Regions from separate parts of the Oceanobacillus picturae genome, predicted to be linked through region 1. Evidence: riboswitches for the same ligand, from Rfam matches in the RefSeq annotation. Region 1 holds a riboswitch; the other holds the start of a gene.

What was found. Region 1 has a riboswitch for S-adenosylmethionine ahead of BN988_RS10145 (SDR family NAD(P)-dependent oxidoreductase). Riboswitches for the same ligand answer to the same signal wherever they lie in the genome.
Region 2: linked by a shared signal. The riboswitch ahead of BN988_RS12915 (5-methyltetrahydropteroyltriglutamate--homocysteine S-methyltransferase) and the one ahead of BN988_RS10145 (SDR family NAD(P)-dependent oxidoreductase) in region 1 are both predicted to bind S-adenosylmethionine.

What each region holds. Positions count from the first base shown of each region.
Region 1 covers NZ_CCAX010000001.1:2,019,745-2,027,981, forward strand. The annotation lists gene BN988_RS10130 (PTS sugar transporter subunit IIA) at 1-214, opposite strand, end outside; gene BN988_RS10135 (BglG family transcription antiterminator) at 242-2,362, opposite strand; gene BN988_RS10140 (AraC family transcriptional regulator) at 2,906-3,769, shown strand; SAM riboswitch class I at 3,961-4,062, shown strand; gene BN988_RS10145 (SDR family NAD(P)-dependent oxidoreductase) at 4,182-4,946, shown strand; gene BN988_RS10150 (Na+/H+ antiporter NhaC family protein) at 5,000-6,322, shown strand; gene BN988_RS10155 (S-ribosylhomocysteine lyase) at 6,387-6,857, shown strand; gene BN988_RS10160 (Msr family ABC-F type ribosomal protection protein) at 7,358-8,237, shown strand, end outside.
Region 2 covers NZ_CCAX010000002.1:355,387-363,623, forward strand. The annotation lists gene BN988_RS12890 (methyl-accepting chemotaxis protein) at 1-331, shown strand, start outside; gene BN988_RS12895 (thiol-disulfide oxidoreductase DCC family protein) at 533-907, opposite strand; gene BN988_RS12900 (BCCT family transporter) at 1,557-3,107, shown strand; gene BN988_RS12905 (DUF4385 domain-containing protein) at 3,351-3,797, shown strand; gene BN988_RS12910 (methionine biosynthesis PLP-dependent protein) at 3,929-5,035, opposite strand; gene BN988_RS12915 (5-methyltetrahydropteroyltriglutamate--homocysteine S-methyltransferase) at 5,332-6,438, opposite strand; SAM riboswitch class I at 6,576-6,673, opposite strand; gene BN988_RS12920 (formate/nitrite transporter family protein) at 6,868-7,722, shown strand.

The sequences.
Region 1 (8,237 bases):
TTACCCCATCCTCTGGTCGTGCATGTGGAATGGCAATACTGGGCGCTAGTACAAAGTAAGGTCCGTTTTTTTGATAGGAAAACTTCATCGCTTCAATGTATGATTTTTCTACAAGTCCAGCTTGCCTCAGTAAGTCTCCCGCAATTTCAATAGCATCCTCTGCATCCGCTGCTTCTACACCAACTGATACAATGTCTTTTTCTAAAAATCTCATCTCTTTCACTCACCTATCCCTTGCTGTTTAATTAATCTCCGTTGAATATGTCTGTATGAATTTGTTTACTTCACGTCTATCCGTTGCTTGCAGCATATATTCCATAGTCGCTTTATCAGAAAATAATTTCGTTAGCTGCGCCAATGCCTTTAAATGCTGTTCGTTATCCCGTGAAGCTAAAACAACCATAATTTGTACAGGTTTCCCTAATATGTCAACAGCTTCTTCCAAATGGAGCATGCTCATCCCCGTTTTCATTACCCCATCATCTGGATTCGCATGGGGGAGGGCAAAATGGTGGGATATAACAATATAAGGACCAGACCTCTTAACATTTTTAATCATTTCTACAATATAACTCTCTTGAATATATCCTTGTGTCAACAAAGGTTCAGCTGCAACCTTTATTGCCTTTTCCCAGCCTTCTACTTGCTTCTTCATCAAGATTCTTTCTGGTGGTAAAAGTTCATTTAAATTCGGTTTCTTAATTTCATTTTCTACATTAAGAGGTGCTTGGAAATACCTTCGAAGCTCCTTAGATAAGGATTCATTATCCTCGATAGTAGCGTATCTTTGAACAATATCCAGGACTGTTTCTACAGAGTAAACTTGTTTTCTTGATGTACGATCAAACAAACTGTTTACTTTTTTCAATAGCTGCTCTTTGTCTTTATTATCCAATACAGGATTCACAACAAAGACTGGGATTCCTCTTTCGGTGAGCTGGATGGTCGACACAATAAAGTCGACATGTAGATCCATTTTTTCATACTCTCTTAAGGAGGTTACCCCTACCGTTTCTACGTCAGTGAAAAGCCCCTCAAGTTGACTTTCTAACAGCCTCGATGTACCCAGCCCATTCGTACAAACAATAAGCATTCTCTTCCTAGTTTGTTCAAGCATCACCCCTTCCTTACGAAGCCATCCTCCAAAGTGAATCGTAATATATGCAATTTCATTTTCACTAATGGGTTCACCAATCAAATCTTCAAAATGATGGACTACTTTCTTTGTTAGATGGAAGACCTCAAAATAATTTTGGCTAACCGAATCCCGTAAAACATTTTCTACTTCAATTCCGTATTTAATCCTGTAGTACGCAGGCTTTAAGTGTAGTAGCAAATTCTGGATCATCTGCTCTGGTTCTTGGAATTCAATTGCAGCATGTAACTGAAAAGAGGAGACCATCTTTTCTACCACCTGAAGAAGTGCTTTCATCTCCTCACTTTCCATTTGTGGCCTAAAATTATAGTTAACCTTTGCACTAAGGAGGTACTTGGCAAAATAATAAATTTCATCAGACGGCATTTCCGTTTTTAACGAGTCGGATAAGCGGTTACAAAGGGACTTAACGCCTGTGTATTCATCAGTTGTTTTTATTACTTCCTTCTCAACTACATCTACCTCAACAAATTTCCCTTGCTCTATTCGCTTTAAGAAAAAGTGAAACCAAACGACAATATTATTAAAAACTTCATCAGTAAACTCCACCCTAAAACGCTGCTCATGCTTCTGTAATAATTGCCTTAGTAGATGCACCAATGAGAGATCAAAGCTTAAATATGGTCTAAAAGCCTGGTCTTCTATGTTGATAGAAGAATTTTGTAGATTACACAAAATGCTGTACCAGCTTTCTTTTGGTGTAACCAAAGATAGATAATAGATCAACAGCCTTCTGATATCGTTTTCATTTCCTTTTATCGAGTACCCAGTCTTACGATCAGAATAAAAATATAACTGGTTCGTTTTCATTTCTTCTTTAAGCTTCTTAATATCATCTAGGACTGTATTTCGACTTACTTCAAAAATTTGTCTGATATCCTCTAAAAAGTAAGCCTTTTTCTCCCCAACAACATGTATATAAATCCAAGCCCTTCTTTCTACAGGAGAGAATTCGTAGTACGTCGCTCTTGATGAAGAATGTTTGGCAGTAATATCTTTTTTAGTTTGTTCATCGATATATATGCCTTGCCCTCTCACTTGCTTGACCTCTTCTAATTGATGGTCATTAAGCCAATTATTTATTTTGTCAAGGTCACTATAAATCGTGCGCCGTGATACATTTAACAAGGTTGCAAGTTCTTGGATGGTAATGTATGAATCTTGAATCAGTAACTGATTTAATACTGCCATACTACGTTGATCCATCTTTATCCCCCTAATCAATAGTTCATAAGTAGTATGTTCTATACCTATATTTTATTAAAATATAGCCTACATAATAAGACCAAATGAACCACATCGTATTGTGCAAAGTTGTACTGAAGGTCGAGTAACCTAATGAATCTGTCGAGTAATATAAAGTGAAACTTATATCAGTAGGAGTTTTACATACGGTTCCACCGTAAATTGGAACCGTATGGCAAATAGGCTATTTCCTCATTCCATAGATTAAGTAATATACAATACTAATTATATTTGATTAATTGAATTCAAAATGTGATCTTTTTATGAAATGGTATGAAAAAGGGCAATCAAACCGATATTTATCACCCTAAACATGTCGAGTATTTAAAATATTTCTTTGCTATCATATAAAGTGAAACTTCAATCAGTGGGGATTATCGTTCTTCCCCAATGATTGTTAGTTGAACGAATCGGGATGTTAGCGTCCGTTTTACTCCCCCTCCATGTTTTGGAGTTGGAGTCTTACGGACGGTGGCACCGGGATTAACAGAAAGGAGGGATAACGTGTTAAAGGAATTAAACCAAGTCATTGAATATATTGAAGAACGGTTAACGGATGATTTGTCGCTTGAAACTATTTCTGAATATGCCGGGGTTTCCGATTATCACTTTAGAAAAATATTTTTTTACCTATCCGGAATGACACTAAATGAATATATAAAAAACAGAAGACTATCAGAGGCAAATAAGGACTTGTTGCGAGGAGAAAAAGTAACAGATGTTGCTTTCAAATATGGATATCAGTCAGTGGACGGCTTTAGCAGAGCATTTAAAAAATGGAACGGTTTTCTACCCTCAGAAGTAATGAAAAGAGGAGTAAGCAAAACGTTTCCGAAGTTCACATTTGTCATAACAGTACAAGGAGGAACTACAATGGAATTTAGAATAGAAGATAAGCCAACATTTAATTTAGTTGGTGTAAGTAAACGTGTGCCAATGCAATTCGAAGGAGTGAATAACGCGATTGTCGAGCTTGCGAAGAATATAACAGATGAACAAAAAGAGGAAATGCATTCTCTGCAAAATTTAGAACCATATGAGATCGTGAATGCTTCCTATGATGCAGATGCTCAATTTCTGAAAGAGGAAGGCGATTTAACGCACTTGATCGGTGTATTAACAACGGAAGATAACGTCAGTGGTCAATTAGATAAAGTAACCGTGGATGCCTGTACATGGGCGATCTTTCCTAATGAAGGTCCATTCCCATCAACACTGCAAGAAACCATGGCAAAGACCTATTCAGAATGGCTCCCCTCTTCCGATTATGAAGTGATCCCTGCCCCTACCTTTTCGTTTACTAAAATGGATGAACAGAAAGCGGATTATGCCTATAGTGAAGTCTGGATTCCAGTGAGGAAAAGATAAATACGAGGACTTATAATGAATGAAGAGCAACGCTGACTAAGGGGCGTTGCTCTTCTTATAAAAATCCTCCCCCCTCTTTAATGACCACAAACCCAAAACATCACCTCTCTATTTCTTAATTATCAAAAAAATCACTTGACGGTAATTTCATTTTACTGTATCTTTAATCTACAAATTACATATCACGAATTTTCTTATCCAGAGAGGTGGAGGGACTGGCCCTACGATACCTCGGCAGCAGCTCTTTTAGAGTAATGTGCCAATTCCAGAAGCGTAACGCTTGAAGATAAGAAGAGTATTTTAACGTTGACGTTTAAGGTCTCTTCTTGCTATAGAAGAGGCCTTTTTTGTTTGCATTTTACTTTCGCAAACTAAATGTACAGCAGGGCAACAGGAAAGGAGTATGTTTTTTATGTATACGATGGATTTAACCAATAAAGTGGCCATTGTCACGGGTGGTGCACATGGTATTGGAAAGGCGATTGTGGAGGCATTTTTAGATTGCGGGGCAAAAGTTGCGGTTGTAGATATGGCTGAGACACATGATGAAACAACAGCTAATACGTTTCATGTTCAGGCCGATGTGTCCAATCCGGAGCAAGTAACCACGGTGGTTGCTTCGGTTATTGATCATTTCGGCAGAGTAGACATTTTAGTCAATAATGCGGGGATTTCCACGATGGACTATTTTGTTGATATAAAAGAGCAAGACTGGGATAAAACAATCGATGTGAATGCTAAAGGGGTCTACCTTTGCATGCAATCTGTTGCGAAACAACTACAAGCTCAAGGCCAAGGTGGAAAAATCATTAACATTGCCTCACAAGCTGGGAAAAACGGCTACCAACTAATGGGTAGTTATGTTGCTTCAAAACACGCGGTACTAGGGATGACAAAAGTGGCTGCACTAGAACTAGCCAAAGACAATATTAATGTGAATGCCGTTTGCCCAGGAATCGTGGAAACAACGATGAAACAATCAGAAAGAGTGATTGGCGGCCACCTACGCGGTCTTCAAGCTGAAGATATTAAACATGAAGATAATTCACAAGTTCCCTTGGGTAGAACTGCTGTACCATCTGACATCGCGAATGTCGTTGTTTTTCTTGCATCCACCTACTCCGATTACATGACTGGCCAAGGAATCAATGTTACGGGTGGGATGACCATGAACTAATCTCTTGTTACATGCTTACCCACTAAAAAATCAAAATGAAGGAGGATATTTTGATGGCTAATGCGAAAAAAGGAAATGCACTTGCACTACTTCCGTTACTTATCTTTGTATTACTATTTATTGGCACTGGCGTTATTTCTGGAGACTTCTCCAATATGCCATTAAACGTTGCGATTATTATTGCGGCGGCTTTTGCTCTCGCCATGAACCGAAAAGAAAAGCTATCTAGCAAGATTGATATCTTTACGAAAGGCGCAGGACATCCGAATATTATCTTAATGGCGGTAATTTTTGTAATGGCCGGGGCATTCGCTCAAACAGCTAGGGACATGGGGGCTGTAGATTCCACCGTAAACTTGGGATTATCCGTTATTCCTCCTAATCTATTAATGGTTGGACTCTTTATTGTAGGATGCTTCATCTCTGTATCAATGGGAACATCCATGGGTACCGTGGCCGCGCTAGCACCAATTGGCATTGGGATCGCGGAGCAAACAGGCATACCAATAGCGCTTGCGATGGGAACGGTTATAGGTGGCGCAATGTTTGGTGATAATCTATCCATGATTTCCGATACCACCATCGCAGCTGTCCGGACCCAGAAAACAAAAATGAGTGATAAATTTAAAACCAACTTTTTCATTGTTCTACCTGGCGCAATTGTAACCGCGATTCTTTTATGGATCGTGACCGCTGGAGCCGAAATCGATACCATTGGCGATTACGCGTTTGATTTCGTGAAGGTTTTACCTTATATAGCGGTACTCATTGCCGCCTTAGCTGGCGTTAATGTCTTAGTCGTATTAATTGGCGGCATCGTTTTCGCTGGGATTATTGGCTTAATAGATGGTTCATATACGTTATCTAGTTTCATTCAAGCTATTTCACAGGGAATCATGAATATGGAAGATATTGCAATTGTTGCCCTATTAATTGGTGGGATGATTGGAATTATCCAGCATAACGGCGGGATTCAGTGGTTATTAAACTTTATAACGCGTAGAATTAAAACGAAAAAAGGTGCGGAGCTTGGGATTGCAGGTTTAGTAAGTGCAACCGACATTGCAACGGCCAACAACACCATTTCCATTATTGTAACAGGTCCATTAGCAAAAAATATTTCCGATGAATACGATATTGATCCTAGAAAATCAGCCAGTATTCTCGACATATTTGCTGGCGGATGGCAAGGTATCGTTCCATACGGTGGGCAAATGCTTGCAGCTGCAGGTTTAGCAGCTATCTCACCAATTAGCATCTTGCCGTATTCCTTCTACCCGATTGCCATCATCCTATGTGGAATTATTGCCATTCTCATTGGCTTCCCTAAACACAAGGGAAAGAAAGCCGCTAAGGGAAGTAAAAAAACAGCTTAACGAAACATCTAATCTGGTAAAAAGCATATAAATCTAGAAAAATATACTATTAGGAGTGGAATACATGGTTAAAAAAATGAACGTTGAAAGCTTTAATCTTGATCATACAAAAGTGAGAGCACCTTATATTCGTCTTGCCGGGACTACTACTGGGGCAAACGGCGACGTTGTTCACAAGTACGACCTCCGTCTCAAACAACCAAATCAGGAGTATATGGAAATGCCTGCACTCCATTCATTAGAACATTTAATGGCTGAAAATATCCGCAATCATCACAGTAGTGTCATTGATTTAGGTCCAATGGGTTGTCAAACAGGCTTTTACTTATCAGTTATTAATCATGATAATTATGACGAGGTATTAGAGGCTGTGGAAGCAACGTTAAAAGATATCTTAGAAGCAACAGAAGTTCCTGCCTGTAATGAAGTGCAATGTGGTTGGGCAGCAAGCCATAGCCTAGAAGGTGCAAAAGCACTAGCAGAAGATTTTCTTGCTAAACGATCAGAATGGGCTTTTGTATTTGGTGAAGAATAAGAATGGAAAAGGTGAACAGTTGACTGGGCTGTTCACCTTTTTAATAACCGAAAATGCATTATACTAACGAAAAAATCTCTGTCATTAGACCAGAAAAAGACTAATTTCTCAGGGTTTTTATTGACAATGATAATAAGCAAATGTATAGTGTATGTAATATTAAGGAAAGGAGGGTTATTAAAAATGATGCCATCAGGAAGATTACGCCAGCAAACTTTGAACAATAGGTAACTTAATATGTTCAAAGGCTCTGTTTTCATAAAACAGAGTAAACGGGAGTAGTCTGCACATTTTTAATAATCTTCGACGGAGAAGTATACACTTTTGACGTGAAGAAAGGCAGATATTCATCTGTCTTTTTTTCGTATGTTTTTTCGCACTTACGAAGGAAGACGTCTATTTTGCTATACCTCGTTTACTCTTTACCACAGACAGTAGCTTGTCTGTGGTTTTTTTATGATTACATCCCTTTAAATTCCATAAAAAAAGGGAGTGTAATAATGCAAAAACTAGTTTTGGAATTGAAAGATATAGAAGTTTCATTTTTGGACCGAACCATTCTCACGATTCATAACCTGAAAGTCCATCAGTTTGATCGAATTGGTGTCGTTGGGAAAAACGGCAGTGGAAAAAGCACATTATTACAGCTTTTACACCAAGATCTCGAACCTAATAAAGGACATGTAAACCGTTTGATTGATTTTGAGTATTTTAAACAAACCGAGTTCCCTACTTATCAAGCATCTGATTTTAAATTACTTGGCCAATTAAACGTACCAGATCGTCATGCCAAACAAATGAGTGGTGGAGAACAAACTCGGTTGAAGCTAGCTCAGCTATTTTCTACTTATCATGAAGGGCTACTAATTGACGAACCGACTACTCACCTTGATACAAATGGCGTTGATTTTCTTATCAAGGAATTAATGTACTACTATGGAGCTCTTATTTTAGTTAGTCACGACCGTTTCCTACATGATCAGCTCGTGACAAAGATCTGGGAGATAAATGAGGGCGAGATTATCGAATATACAGGTAATTATTCTGATTATGAACAACAAAAGGAACTTGAACGTATCCAACAACAAGAACGACATAAAAAATATGTAAAGGAAAAACAAAGGCTGTTATCTGCTGCAGATGAAAAAATGAAAAAGGCAAAGAAAATTACACAAGCAAACCAGTCTATGTCAAAAAAAGAAGGAAATACACCTGCAAACCGCATGTATATGACTAAACAAAAAGATACTAGTCAAAAATCGGTTCAACGAGCGGCAAAAGCATTAGAAAAACGAGTTGAACAATTAGAAGAGGTGGAAGCGATAGAACCTGAAAAGACAATTCGCTTTCATCAACCAAAACTACTTCAATTGCATAATA
Region 2 (8,237 bases), on a different contig from region 1:
GTCGAACAAAGGGGAAACAGCTTTTACGGAAGGACAGAAAGTATTAGATGAGATTGCTTCTTATTTCAAAGAAATAAAAGATTCCTTCCAATACACAAATGATGAGCTATCGATGGGAATGAATGAAATTCAATCATCAACGAACAATTTCAAAGATATACAATTGCAAATTGAAACAATAGCAAACATTGCAGAAGAGAATACTTCTTCTACACAAGAAATAGCTGCAACACTTGAAAGTGAACATCAATTGATTTCAGATATCAATACAGCAATTGCAGAAATCAATAAGCTAAGTAGCGAACTAAAGAAAATAATTACGACGAATTAAATAAAAAACAGGGGGGACGGCATGCTCTTATTTTAAAAAGCAAAGCTGTCCCTTTGGATATGTGGAAATAAAAGAAGATAAAGCGTAGGCTATGGAAGCGTTAAAAACATTTATAGATAAGTGGAAGAAATCCTATTCAAAGAATACTCAATCCTTAACAATAACCAGGATCTTTTTCACGTATTGTGACATTGCCACGTTTTACTCCGATTGCTTATTATATGGCACTCTCCCAAACCATTTATAACGACGAGTTGAAATAAAACGGTACGCAGGATCACCGATAATTTGAACGAACGGTAGATAGAGTAATAAAGCGAAAGGGGTAGTGGCTGGAAGTAAAGAAAGAATTTTACGGACGGAATTAAAACCTGTCAGAACCCGTTTGTCTTTTGTATACATATAGATTTCGTCATACATATTTTTATAGTTATTGACTCTCTCTTTTATTGATTCACTTACTTCCTGAACAGGGTACCAGAAAATGGTGTCATTCCAGTCTAGTCTTTTCAGTACCGCCTTCACTGTACGGCATAAAGGGCATTCAGCATCGAAAAATACAACATGTTTATTCAAACGTTGTTTCTCCCTTCTGTTTAATATGTTTTTTCTAGTTTTAATTTTAGTACAGAGATTATTAAAAATTCCTAGTTTCACTGAATCTATCTCCCATTAATAATACCTTTACTTTAATTCCCCCATCATATCATAATCCTCTTTTTTCTAGAGTAAATAACGTTCTGTCTGCTTGTGGTTTATTACAATCTGTTGATTTGTATATTCCCCTGATGACTCCTTCTTAATTACATTTCATTTTTCTGAGTAAACGTTTTAACTTTCCCCCATGATAAAAGTGTCTATAACGTCGTTTTAATTTATATACGATTCAAGGGGGTGCTTTTTCCTCTTTTTTTATTCATTTAGGTCTCACCAATTTCCTCGGTTTTTTTAATAATTTTACTCAGGAAGTAGGTGGTGGAATAACTGAATAGGTTGGCGCACAGTCTTTTCTTATTATTCAAGGTGGCGAGCGGCATGATGTAAGTCATGCAACACCATCCGATTAGGTTATAATAACTAGAACTTGACACACAATAACTTAAAATGTATTATTTTACGCTGTGGCTAAATTATAGATGTAAAACTAAACCTTACATACAACTGATTAAAGGTTGAAGTTTAGATCAGCTATGTAATTTTTTTATGGAATTGAAAGGAGCAGATTTTGAAAAATATAGAGAAACAAAATCAAAGTATAGATAAACCGGTGCTATTTCTGAGTGGAGGGGCATTACTTGCCTTTGTTATTTTAGCATTAATAAATAAAGAAATGGTTACGGATGTAGTTAATACAATGTTTAATTGGTCAGTAACTTATTTTGGATCCATTTATCAAGTTCTAATGGTTGGAACTGTATTAATTGCCTTAATTCTTGGTTTCTCCAAGTTTGGTAAGATACGTCTAGGAAAGCTAGAAAAACCAGAGATTGGAACTTTTAAATGGATTTCCATTATTATGTGTACGCTACTCGCAGCAGGTGGCGTTTTCTGGGCAGCTGCCGAGCCATTAAGTCACTTTTTAACTGTTCCTCCACATTTCTCTGGGGTTGAGCCAGGAACGAGTGAGGCAGTAGTACCAGCACTTACAACAAGTTTTGTCGATTGGGGCTTTGTTTCCTGGGCAATCCTGGGTACATTAGGAACGATTGTGCTAATGTATTCCCATTATCATAGAAATGCACCATTAAAGCCTCGGTCCCTACTTTATCCGATTTTTGGGGATAAAATTATGAAGAATAGTGCACTTGGAACATTTGTTGATGCCTTTTCGATTGTATCTGTAGCAGCCGGTACAATTGGTCCAATTGGGTTTCTCGGTTTGCAAGCTGGTTATGGATTAAATGCTTTGTTTGGTATTCCAAATAATTTACTCATGCAGTGTCTTATTGTTGCAGTAATTGTTCTTGCAGCTGGCACTTCCGCTGCTACAGGGATTCATAAGGGTATTCAAATTTTAAGTAGCTATAATATTATTCTTGCAGTTGTTTTAATGATCGGTGTTCTTATTCTGGGACCAGCATTATTTATTTTCGATTCATATGTACAATCATTTGGTTTGTATGTACAGGAATTTCTCAAGTTAAACACTTTCCGAGGTGATGGAGCTTGGCTTGGAATATGGACCATTTTTTTCTTTGCTTGGTTTATCGGATATGGACCGATGATGGCTATGTTTGTAAGTCGTATATCTCGTGGCCGAACAATTCGTGAGCTAGTAACTGCTGTTGCAGTAATCGCTCCAGTGGTCACAACATTTTGGTTTACCGTTGTTGGGGGAACAGGAATCTTTTCGGAAATGAAAAACCCTGGCTCTGTCTCTGATGCTTTAAATAGTGCTGGACCTCCAGCAGCAATGATTGCAATTGCAGAACAACTGCCCTTCGGTACAATTTTCGGTTTCTTGTTTCTCTTGGCAACTATCGTTTTTGTACTAACGACAACAGATTCCATGTCATTAACCATATCGATGGCAATTACTGGTCATGGAGATCCAGCAAAATATTTACGTGTAGTTTGGGCAATTCTCATGGGGCTTGTCGCTACGGTTCTTATTACGCTTGGAGAAGATAGTGTTGGGTCATTACAATCATTCATTGTGGTTACTGCTGTTCCGGTTTCTTTACTCATGTTAACTACATTTTGGACAGCGCCATTAGTAAGCCGTGAACTAGCTAGAGAACAAAAGATTGATGAAAAGCAACAATATACGAAGTAATACAAAAGGCGCTAACTTCCAAGTTAGCGCCTTTTGTTTTTCACATTTGAAATGTCATTAGTGTTTTGCTATAAACATTTGACTTAGAATGTAGAAAAATAAGGAATGAGGAAATTCCCCTCATCTATTAGACTGTTAAATCGTTCTTAGTCCAGAGTCTTAACTATCGAGCCTTTATTATTATGGTGTATGCATACAAAAAGATATCCAAGGGTACACCTTTATTAAAAAAGGGTGACATATATGGCTTTCAACTATGATTTGGACTTCGATAATATAGATTTTCGCAAGAATCCCGAACTGTACAGGGTTGGTAGGGGAGAACAAGGTGTGCTGCTGGTGGAGCCTTATAAGAGTGAAATATTAAAGCATTGGCGGTTCAAAACACCTGAGATTGCGAAAGAGTCCTCCGATAAAATCTATCAAATGTTTCTTGATTATAAGGATAAAGAAGATTTAATCGGTATGGATATGGCAAGGAAATTTCTTCAAATGGGGTATACACGAGCCCGCCGGTACACGAATTACAAAGGCGGGAAGAAATATGATGACAACGGCAAGATTAACAAGAGACAAATTGACCCAGAGAAGGCGGAATCGGCCGCCATTTTTCAGCGGAAATGGAAGATAGCGCGAGAGGACAAGGATTATCTAAAATTAAAAAAAGAACACCAGAAGAAATATGGGTAAAGGGAAGAGCATTTGTTTCAACGTCCCCCTAGACAAGCTACACAAGTTAGACAGATAGATATAAGCTATGCCCTAAGGGGGCTCAATTACTAAACTCAATCAAGTTGAACCTTCATCAATTTTTGATACATCTACTCCTCCAATATTGAAAACACATGCCTCAGGTCTCCAATAATATCTTCCGCTTCTTCAATCCCCACTGAAAATCGTAACAACCGATCACAAATACCTCGACGTGTTCGTTCTTCAACTGGAATGTCAGCGTGAGTTTGTGTGGCGGGATAGGTTATAAAGCTTTCGATTCCTCCTAGACTTTCGGCGAAGGTGATTAACTGCAGATTTTCCAAAAATGCTCCAATCCATTTACTTTCTTTTAAGCGAAAAGAAAGCATCCCCCCATAACCAGGGTAAAGTACATCCGTTACCGACGGTTCATTTGCTAAATACGCAGCAACTTTCTTTGCATTTTCCTCATGTTGTCTCATTCTTAAAGCAAGGGTTTTTAAACCCCTGATCAATAACCATGAATCAAAAGGAGACAAGATAGCGCCAGAAGCATTATGTAACGCGGACAATTTTTCACAAATCGTAGTTCCGTTTGCAACAACCAAGCCAGCTAGTACGTCGTTGTGTCCGCCAATGTATTTGGTTGCACTGTGGATAACAATGTCAGCACCCAATTCCAGTGGACGTTGTAGATAAGGAGTTAAGAACGTATTATCTACTATTAATAAGAGGTTGTGTTTCTTGGCAAGAGTCGCATATTGTTGAATATCAATTTTCTGCATTAATGGGTTTGTTGGCGTTTCGATAAATAACGCCTTGGTATTCTCTGTAACTACTTGTTCCGTTTCATCATAATTGTTAAATGCGACATAAGTAGTTCGGATATTATAGGTATGGGCATAATGCTGAAGTAAACGATAGGTTCCTCCATATAGATCCTCTGGCGCAATAATCTCATCTCCTGAGCGGAAAAGGGATAAGACTAGTTGAATGGCAGCCATTCCCGAACTGCAGGCATACCCGCTATCTCCTGCTTCCAAGTTTGCAATCCCTTCCTCAAGAATGGATCGAGTTGGATTTTTTGTCCTGGTGTAGTCGTACCCAGTGGTCATGTTAAGCCCTTGGTGTTGGTAAGCTGTTGATAAATAAATTGGCGGGTTTACGGCACCAGTTTTTTTGTCGCTATGATTACCCAGCTGCACCAGTTGTGTCTCGATGTGTCTTTTTGTCATGTAATCGATCCTTTCAGCAAATAAATGAAGGACTTTTAGCAAGGGAAAAAGATCCTTATAACGCGTTTACGCTTTGCTCATACTGAACTTAGCCTAAATGTAAAAGGGAGAGGAATTGTTACATTCCTCTTCTTGAAGTTTTTATCGCAGTGCAACCGTCCGTAAGACTCCCACTTCAAAACATATAGTAAAACGGAGATGTTTAAGCGGGAGTAAACGGACGCTAACAACCCGATTCGTTCAACTAACAATCAGTGGGAGAAGAATGAAAACCCCCCACTGATTGAAGTTTCACTTTACCCCCAAATCTCTTTCCCGATCTCAACAATAAATTTTAATTTATTCCACTGGTCTTCTTCCGTTAATTTATTGCCGTGGTGGGTTGAGGCGAATCCACATTGTGTGCTTAAGCATAGTTGATCGAGCGGAACATATTGGGATGCCTCCTTAATCCGAGCTTTAATTGCTTCTTTGTCCTCTAGCTCCCCATTTTTCGATGTGATCACACCAAGAATAACCTGGGCTCCGCCAGCAGGGATATGTTTTAGCGGTTTGAAATCACCGGAACGCTCATCATCATATTCCAAGAAGAATCCATCCACTTTCTCTTTGGCAAACAAAGTAGATGCGATTAAGTCGTAACTCCCTTCGAATGCCCAATTGGAACGATAGTTTCCACGACATAAGTGTGTCGTCACAACTAAATCATCTGGTTTTCCATCCAATACCTCATTAACAACGCGTAATGCCAAATTAATTAGTCTTTCCCTTGAATATTTGCCCTCGTTAAACGGAATATCCGGTGATGAAAGGCCAGCAATATAAACATCATCGAACTGTAGATAGCGAACCCCAGCTTCATAAAAAGCGTGTAATGCATCACGGTATGTTTGAATAACATCATTGGCATATTCATCAATGTCAGGGTAAATGTCTTCGTTAATTATCCCTTGATTGAAGAGTTGATTAGGGCTAGGGATTGTTTGTTTGGCAACTGCACGCCCAGCAACAATTTCGTTAAATTCAATGAAATCTTGAATGAAAGGGTGATCGGGATTAAAGGAAACCTTCCCTGTATTTCGGACATTATATCTTTCTGTCTCCTCATTTCCATTAAAAACATAGCCTACGTCTGGAACATATCCTTCTATCCCATTTAGATGCTCTAAGAAATCAGTGTGCCAGAATCTGCGTCTAAACTCACCATCTGTCACTGCATTCAAGCCAATTTCAATCTGCTTATCGACAATACGCTTAATTTCCTTGGTTTCGACCTCACGCAATTGTGTTGCAGAAATTTTTCCTTCTTTAAATTCCTTTCTTGCTTGATGAATGCTTTTCGGTCTTAATAAACTTCCTACTTGATCCGCTTTAAAAGGAGCTTTTGTTAAGGTAATTGACATGTTAAATCCCTACTTTCGTTTTATTTTTTATAAATCCAATCAATTAAACTAGTAATAAACGAATCTATTTTATGTAACCAACAAAAAACCCCCTTCTTAACAAATAAGAAGAGGGTTGGATACGTAATAATTTTCTCTTCTTATCTCCAAGCTTAACGCTTCTGGAATTAGCACAGTACAAATGTCTGTTGCTGAGGTTTCAATGGGCCAGTCCCTCCACCTCTCTGGATAAGAAAAATCATATGAAATTTTTTGATTAGTCAATATACTACAGCGGTATTATCAAAATGTCAAGAAGGTTTTAAGATATTTATAAATAAAGGCATTCCAAAAATAGCTTGAACACTTCATCATTCGGGTACCTACTAAAGTAGTGGGTTACATAACTCTAAGCTTCAACATAGAACTTATACAAATAGGAGGATATTGATGGCGGATAATGGTAATCAGGAATCGTCAAATCAGACAAGTAATACGCAAGAGATTCCAGAAAGACAATTTTTATTTCCTACTCAGATTATGCAATCGTTTAGTGATAAAGGAAAAGAACACCTTGATACAAATACACCTTCTCGATTCGTCCTCTCTTTAAAGGCAGGGTCGTTTATGACCTTTGGTGCTGTTTTTTCTATACTGCTTGCCATCGGTGTTGATGCGAAAGGGCTGACTTATATTCTGCAGGGTCTCGGTTTTACAGCAGGATATCTTATGGTATTTATGTCACAATCTGTATTGTTTACTGAAGTAAACGTCCTTTTACCAACATCGTATTTACAAAGGTCATATTGGCAAAAACATAAATTTGTGAAATTTTGGGCTGTGGCCTATATTGGAAACCTTGTAGGTGCGTTGTTTGTTGCTCTATTAGTCATTATGTCGAACTCCTTGACACCTGAATTCTCAAAAGAGATTGAAACACTACTGTCTCACAAAATGAAATTTGTCGAAAATGGCTGGGTAGGCTGGTTTCAAGTAGTGTTGTCAGGAATTCTTGCCAATTGGCTTATTGGCATGGCAACATTCTTAACAACCGCGGCTAGAGACGTGGTCGGAAAAATCTTTGGCACAGCTCTACCTGTCATTTTGTTTGTCGCCGGTAATTTCCAACACAGTGCGGCAAATATGGGCTATTTCAGTTTAGGAATCTTTACATCTGACAACTATGCTTGGCACGAATATATATTACTTAATTTGATCCCTGCAAGTATTGGAAATATCATAGGCGGGGCCATATTCATTTCACTATTGTTCTTATATGCTTTTCGGAAAGAAATGCAAAATTAAAGATTACTAGGTACTGCTTTTTAATCTATCCACCGACAAGGAAACAAATGCCCTATTAAGTAGCATAATTGCGATAAAAACCCCTTTATGGTTATGATTACCAAAAGGGGTTTTGAGTTGATAATAATTATTATCCGAATTCCATAAATGCATTTTGAATAAGAGGTAGGTTTTATTGGGAAATCAAATGAAGCGATGTAAAAACAATTCAAGAGGACGACATCCATAAAGGTAATCTCGTCCTAATCCACTACAATTACCCGGTGGAATGATTATGTAAAAGATAAAAAAGAACTTTATGCTAGTTTTGAAGGGAAAGAGTACTTTATTACATATTATCCATATGGAGAAAATCAGCAGATTGAGTTACCCGTGGATCATGAGTATATGATTACAGGAGATAACATGAATGGGGTAATCGTAACGGTGACTATGTAGAATACAAGAGCAGAATAACAATGAAGACAGCTTGTGGGCTGGTGTGAACTCCGTATTAAACCGGAGTCATACCAGCT